DNA from 2 places in the Comamonas fluminis genome. Region 2 is predicted to be linked to the other one. Evidence: predicted binding sites of a transcription regulator. Region 2 holds the regulator's gene; the other holds the start of a gene.
What was found. Region 2 encodes NrdR, which represses ribonucleotide reductase genes. Its sites were predicted from a motif close to CACNANATNTNGTG; they were not measured.
Positions count from the first base shown of each region.

Region 1: JDW18_RS18535 (ribonucleoside-diphosphate reductase subunit alpha) is a predicted target of NrdR. The motif match lies at 2,156-2,169, and genes of this name have one in related genera.

Region 1 is NZ_CP066783.1:4,009,735-4,013,069, reverse strand. It holds gene JDW18_RS18535 (ribonucleoside-diphosphate reductase subunit alpha) at 1-2,032, opposite strand, end outside; gene ampD (1,6-anhydro-N-acetylmuramyl-L-alanine amidase AmpD) at 2,574-3,182, opposite strand; gene JDW18_RS18525 (sigma-54-dependent transcriptional regulator) at 3,166-3,335, opposite strand, start outside.
Region 2 is NZ_CP066783.1:3,145,246-3,148,580, reverse strand. It holds gene JDW18_RS14700 (bifunctional metallophosphatase/5'-nucleotidase) at 1-1,064, shown strand, start outside; gene nrdR (transcriptional regulator NrdR) at 1,191-1,676, opposite strand; gene glyA (serine hydroxymethyltransferase) at 1,710-2,957, opposite strand; ZMP/ZTP riboswitch at 2,992-3,144, opposite strand; gene JDW18_RS14685 (lytic transglycosylase domain-containing protein) at 3,274-3,335, opposite strand, start outside.

The sequences.
Region 1 (3,335 bases), 860 kb from region 2:
ATTCGACGGCGCCCTGGCTGGCGTAGGCGGTGCGCATTTCATACAGCGCATCCTGGAAACCCATCAGGCCCATGCCCACGGGGCGGTGGCGCAGATTGGAATCCTTGGCCTTTTGCACGGCGTAGTAGTTGATGTCGATCACGTTGTCCAGCATGCGCATGGCCGTGTTCACGGTCTTGCGCAGCTTGTCATGGTCGATCTTGCCGTCCTTGATGTGCTGGACCAAGTTCACCGAGCCCAGGTTGCAGACAGCGGTTTCGGTGTCGCTGGTGTTGAGCGTGATCTCGGTGCACAGATTGGACGAGTGCACCACACCTACGTGCTGCTGGGGCGAGCGGATGTTGCAAGGGTCCTTGAAGGTGATCCAGGGGTGACCGGTCTCGAACAGCATCGAGAGCATCTTGCGCCACAGGTCCACAGCAGGAATGCGCTTGGCCAGCTTCAGCTCGCCGCTGTCCACCTTGGCTTCGTAAGCGGTGTAGGCCTTCTCAAAGGCTTCGCCGTACAGGTCGTGCAGGTCAGGCGTGTCGGCAGGCGAGAACAGCGTCCACTGGCCTTTTTCCATCACGCGCTTCATGAACAGGTCGGGAATCCAGTTCGCCGTGTTCATGTCGTGGGTGCGGCGGCGGTCGTCGCCGGTGTTCTTGCGCAGTTCCAGGAATTCTTCGATGTCCAGGTGCCAGGATTCCAGATACGTGCAGACCGCGCCCTTGCGCTTGCCGCCCTGATTCACAGCCACGGCCGTGTCGTTGACCACCTTCAGGAAGGGAACCACACCTTGCGATTCGCCGTTGGTGCCCTTGATGCGGGAGCCCAGAGCACGCACACGGGTCCAGTCATTGCCCAGACCGCCTGCGAACTTGGACAGCAGCGCGTTTTCCTTGATGGATTCATAGATGCCGTCCAGGTCGTCGGGCACGGTGGTCAGGTAGCAGGACGACAGCTGCGAGCGCAGTGTGCCGCTGTTGAACAGCGTGGGGGTGGACGACATGAAGTCAAATGAGGACAGCAGCTCGTAGAACTCAATGGCACGGGCATTGCGGTCAGGCTCGTTCAGCGCCAGGCCCATGGCCACGCGCATGAAGAAGGACTGGGGCAGCTCGATGCGGGTCTTGCGTACGTGCAGGAAGTAGCGGTCGTACAGTGTCTGCAGACCCAGGTAGTCGAACTGCTCGTCGCGCTCGGCCTTCAGGGCCTGGGCCAGACGGGGCAGGTCGTAGTTCAGCAGCTCGGGGTTGAGCAGCTCGTTGTCCACGCCTTTTTGCACAAAGCCGGGGAAGTAGTCCACATAGGCGGCCTGCATTTCGGCAGGCTGCACATCACGGCCCATGACTTCGCGCACGATGGTGTGCAGCAGCAGGCGGGCGGTGACATAGGTGTAGTCGGGGTCTTTTTCGATCAGCGTACGGGCAGCCAGGATGGAGGCCTTGAACACTTCGGTCAGTGGCACACCGTCATACAGATTGCGCAGCGTCTCGGCCACGATGGGGGCAGCCTGAATGTCGGCGTTCAGGTTGCGGCAGGATGCGGCAATCAGGGCTTCCAGACGCTCCTGGTTCAGCGGCACGCGCTGGCCGTTGTCGGTCACTTGCAGGGCGGGCTTGCTGGCCTTGGCGGCGCTGGCCGCAGCTTCGGCGGCTTTCTTCTGCTCGGCGCGTTCCTGGTTGCGGGCTTCACGGTACAGCACGTAAGCGCGAGCCACGTCCTGGTGACCGCCGCGCATCAGGCCCAGCTCAACCTGGTCTTGCACGTCTTCGATGTGGAACGTTCCGCCTTCGGGACGCGAGCGCAGCAGGGCGCGCACCACGCCTTCGGTCAATTCGTTGACGGTATCGCGCACGCTGGCCGAAGCTGCGCCTTGTGCACCACGCACGGCCAGAAATGCCTTGGTCAGTGCCACGGCAATCTTCTGGGGGGCGAAGGCCACCACATCACCGCTGCGGCGGATGATCTGGTAGTTGTCGTTGGGGGAGGAAGAATTGGCTGCGCTGTCGGGCGCGGCAGAAGGCAGTGAGTTCAACGCTTCTTGCATAAGTTCCTCAGGGTCAATATGTGGATAGGCAGACAAAGGCCTGCACTCTGGGCAGGCCATCAAAAACGAATTCGGGCGCTAGTGTCTGCACATGGTTTGCACAGGGTGTGCACAACTTGTAAACACTAGATGTAGGGTCTGAAGCGCCCTGAAACACTACCGGTAGTGTATCGCTGTTCAATCTGGCTGACCTGATGAAACTACTGAAGCGGACATTTCATAGGTCACTTGACAGACGCGCAATGCGCTCCAAAGCCCCGCCACACAAGGCCCTCTGGGCGTTGCACGGTGCTGCTGCCAAGCCGCGCAAATTTGTAAAAAATATGTGTGTTTGGCAGAAGCGACATCAGCGCGCAAAAGCTGCTTGACAGCACAGTGACCGGGGTTGAACGGTCGGGCTCTGTGGATGCTGCTCATGAAAAGCTAGCGTCTGTCGCACAGCTCGACAGGGTTCTTCATTCAGGCAACTATGAATGCCATGAATGGCAAGCGTGTGACGCTCTGAATTTGAGAGTGCTCAACGGCTTGCGGGTGTGCAAGCTCAAACTTGCGGGGGCAGTTGCCAGTGGCTGGTGCTGCTTTGGGCTTTGAGCTGTGCAGTGAGCGCTTTCCAGTCAAAGCCGGCGCCGGGGTCATGCTTGCGGCCGGGGGCAATATGTTCGTGGCCAGCGATATAGGCAATGGCGTAGTGATCGCCAATGGCCTGGCACAGATTCTGCAGCGCCAGATATTGCGCAGATTCGAAGTGCAGGCCCTCCAGGCCCTCGAGCTCTATGCCGATGGAGTCATCATTGCAGCGATCGCGACCGCGCCAGTGGCTGACGCCTGCATGCCAGGCTCTGTCGTCACAGCTCACAAACTGCCAGACCTCGCCCTGGCGCGTAATGAAGAAGTGCGAGGAAACTTCCAGCCCGCGAATGCCTTGATAGTAGGGGTGTGCATCCCAGTCTAGCTGGTTGGTGAACAGCTGCTGCACAGCGCCGGTGCCGTACTGGCCCGGCGGCAGGCTGATGGAATGAACAACAACCAGGTCAATGCTGGCATCTGCGGGGCGCGGGCCGAAGTTGGGAGAGGCTAGCTTGTGCGCAGCCTGCCACCAGCCGGACTCCCAGGTGGAGCGATGGTCTGCTGGCTTAGCTGTGGTCGCCATGGTGCTTGTTTCCTTCGGAGGGCAGGTCAATGCCCAGTCTCTCAATGCGATAGCGAATCTGGCGCAGGCTGATGCCCAGGCGTGCTGCGGTGGCCGTGCGGTTAAAGCCGTTGTCCTGCAGGGCCTGAACCAGAATGCTGCGCTCTTGCTCGT
Region 2 (3,335 bases):
GCGCCCAAGGCGCAGATGTGATCGTGGTGCTGGTGCACGAGGGGGGCGCCGCCACATCCGCCCTGCAGGAAGACAGCTGCAAGGGCCTGTCTGGCGATATCGTGCCGATTCTGGAGCAGCTCTCGCCCGAGGTGGACGTGGTGGTCTCCGGCCACACCCATCGCTCCTATATTTGCGACTATGCCAAGGTCAATGCGAAAAAGCCGTTCTTGCTGACCAGCGCAGGCTTGTATGGCACCTTGCTGACCGAGATAAAGCTCAAGGTGGATGCCCGCACCCGCCGCGTCAGCCAGAAGTCTGCGCGCCAGAACATTGTGCAGGGCGAGGCCTTTACCAGCGGCACGGCCACGGTGGCCCTGCAACCCGGGTTCCCGGTGTACCCGCCCGATGCAGTGGTGGCTGAACTGGTGGCGCGCTACAAGGCTGCTGCGCAGCCGCTGGCCGCCGCCACAGTGGGGCGCCTGGCGGGTGTGGCCAGCCGTGCGCCGCAGGCCAATGGCGAGAGCGTGATGGGGCGCATCATTGCCGATGCCATGCTGGCCGCCACGCAAAGCGCGGCAGGCGGCGGTGCGCAGCTGGCCTTTATGAACTCTGGCGGCGTGCGCGCCGATCTGCAGCCTGCAGACGATGGCAGCGTGACCTATGGGCAGCTATTCAGCGTGCAGCCCTTTGGCAATACCTTGATGGTGATGAGCCTGAGCGGCGAGCAGATTCGCCAGGTGCTGGAGCAGCAGTTCAACAGCGGCACCAACACAGTCGATTCGCCGCGCATTCTGCAGGTCTCGCAAGGCTTTACGTATCGCTTTGATCTCAGCCAGCCTCCGGACCAGCGGGTGAGCGAGATGCGCCTGAATGGCCAGTTGCTTGAGCCTGAGCACAGCTACCGCGTGGGCTTGCAAAGCTATCTGGGTACAGGCGGCGACAACTTCAGCCTCTTCACGCAGGGCACTGTGCTGGTGGGTGGTGCACTCGATGTGGATGCGCTGGTGGAGTATGTGCGAGCGCAAAGCCAGCAGCAGCCCATGCTGCTTCCATTACAGGAGCGTATTGCGCGTGCTCGTTAATGCTTTCAGAAGAAATTTCTTCTGAAGAGAGGAGATTGCATGCGGTCAATGCTCATTAAATGAGAGCGTTTCTTGCACACAGCGCCCCAAAAAACAAAGCCACCTTGAAGGTGGCTTTGTTGCATATCAGTGCGGCTCGGTCTTGGCCTTGGCTCTGCCCTTGGGGCTGCGCACCTCATCCATGATGCTTTTGAAGTCGTCCACATCCTCAAAGCTGCGGTACACGCTCGCAAAGCGGATATAGCCCACCTTGTCCAGGCCCTTGAGCTCATCCATCACCAACTCGCCCAAGCGGCTGGAATCGATTTCGCGCTGGCCTGAATTGAGCAGGCGGTCTTCGATGCGGTCAATCGCCTCGTCGATCAGCGCCGTGCTCACAGGACGCTTGCGCAGCGCAATCTGGAAAGAGCCTTGCAGCTTGGCGCGCTCGTATTCGATGCGCCTGCCGTCCTTTTTGACAATGGTCGGCAGGCTGACCTCGGGGCGCTCATAGGTGGTGAAGCGCTTGTCGCAGCCGCCGCAGCGGCGGCGGCGGCGGATGAAGCCCCCATCCTCGGACTCGCGGGTTTCGACCACTTGCGTGTCCGGGTTGCTGCAAAAGGGGCACTTCATGGTCGATCCGCGTAGCCTGTCGAACTTGCCTGCTTACTTGCTGTAAACGGGGAACTTGGCCGTCAGAGCCTGCACCTTGGCGCGCACAGCGGCCAGGTTGGCTTCGTCTTCGGGCTTGTCCAGCACGTCAGCCACCAGATTGGCGGTCAGACGGGCTTCTTCCTCGCCGAAACCACGGGTGGTCATGGCGGGGGTGCCGATGCGGATGCCGCTGGTCACGAAAGGCTTTTCGGGGTCGTTGGGGATGGCGTTCTTGTTCACAGTGATGTGAGCCAGACCCAGAGCCGCTTCAGCAGCCTTGCCTGTGATGCCCTTGGCGCGCAGGTCCACCAGCATGACGTGGCTTTCGGTGCGGCCGGAGACGATGCGCAGACCACGCTCGGTCAGGGTCTCGGCGAACACCTTGGCGTTCTTCACGACTTGTTCCTGGTAAGCCTTGAACTCGGGAGTCAGGGCTTCCTTGAATGCGACAGCCTTACCGGCGATCACGTGCATCAGAGGGCCGCCTTGCAGGCCGGGGAAGATGGCGCTGTTGATGGCCTTCTCGTGCTCAGCCTTCATCAGAATCACACCGCCACGGGGGCCGCGCAGGCTCTTGTGGGTGGTGGTGGTGACCACGTCAGCGTGAGGCACGGGGTTGGGGTACACGCCAGCAGCGATCAGACCTGCGTAGTGGGCCATGTCCACCCACAGGATGGCGCCGACTTCCTTGGCGATCTTGGCAAAGCGCTCGAAATCGATGCGCAGAGCGTAGGCAGAAGCACCAGCCACGATGATGCGGGGCTTGTGCTCGCGGGCCAGCTCTTCCAGCTTGTCGTAGTCGATGGCTTCATCAGCGTTCAGGCCGTAGGAAACAGCCTTGAACCACTTGCCGGACATGTTCAGTGCCATGCCGTGGGTCAGGTGACCGCCTTCGGCCAGGCTCATGCCCAGAATGGTGTCGCCGGGCTTGGCAAAAGCCATCAGCACCGCCTGGTTGGCTTGGGAGCCGGAATTGGGTTGCACGTTGGCGGCTTCAGCGCCAAAGATTTGCTTGATGCGGTCGATGGCCAGCTGCTCAACGACGTCCACATGCTCGCAACCGCCGTAGTAGCGCTTGCCGGGGTAGCCTTCGGCGTACTTGTTGGTCAGCTGGGAGCCCTGGGCCTCCATCACTGCGGGCGAGCAGTAGTTCTCGCTGGCGATCAGCTCGATGTGCTCTTGTTGACGGGTATTTTCAGCTTCAATAGCTGCAAACAGTTCGGGGTCGACTTTCGCGACGGTATCGGTGCGTTGAAACATGGCAGTCCTGTGAACTAGAAATTCCCTTGAGGCCAAGGGCTGCCCAGGCGAACGGCTGAAACGCTTGCAGGTCTCAAACGTCGACCTTGGGCGGTACGCTCCCCGGTGGTTCACAGACCTTGCAGTCTGCTGGTTTCCACGTCAGCGGCAGAGATTTCTGCGCCTATCGCCAGTTGCGTACACCCGCTAGTGTAGCTGAGCAGGCAGCCTGCCGAAGGCGCTGAAGGCTTTTCCCGCTTTCTTCGCACCCTGAAACATCGCGCCATGAAAAAAGCTGGCCATGGCCAGCTTCAAAAACATGGAAATCCAGTCTCTCTCAGAGCTTGGGGTCGGCCAGAGCCACTTGCTCGGCGTGAGACACCGTGGTGGCCTCGGCCA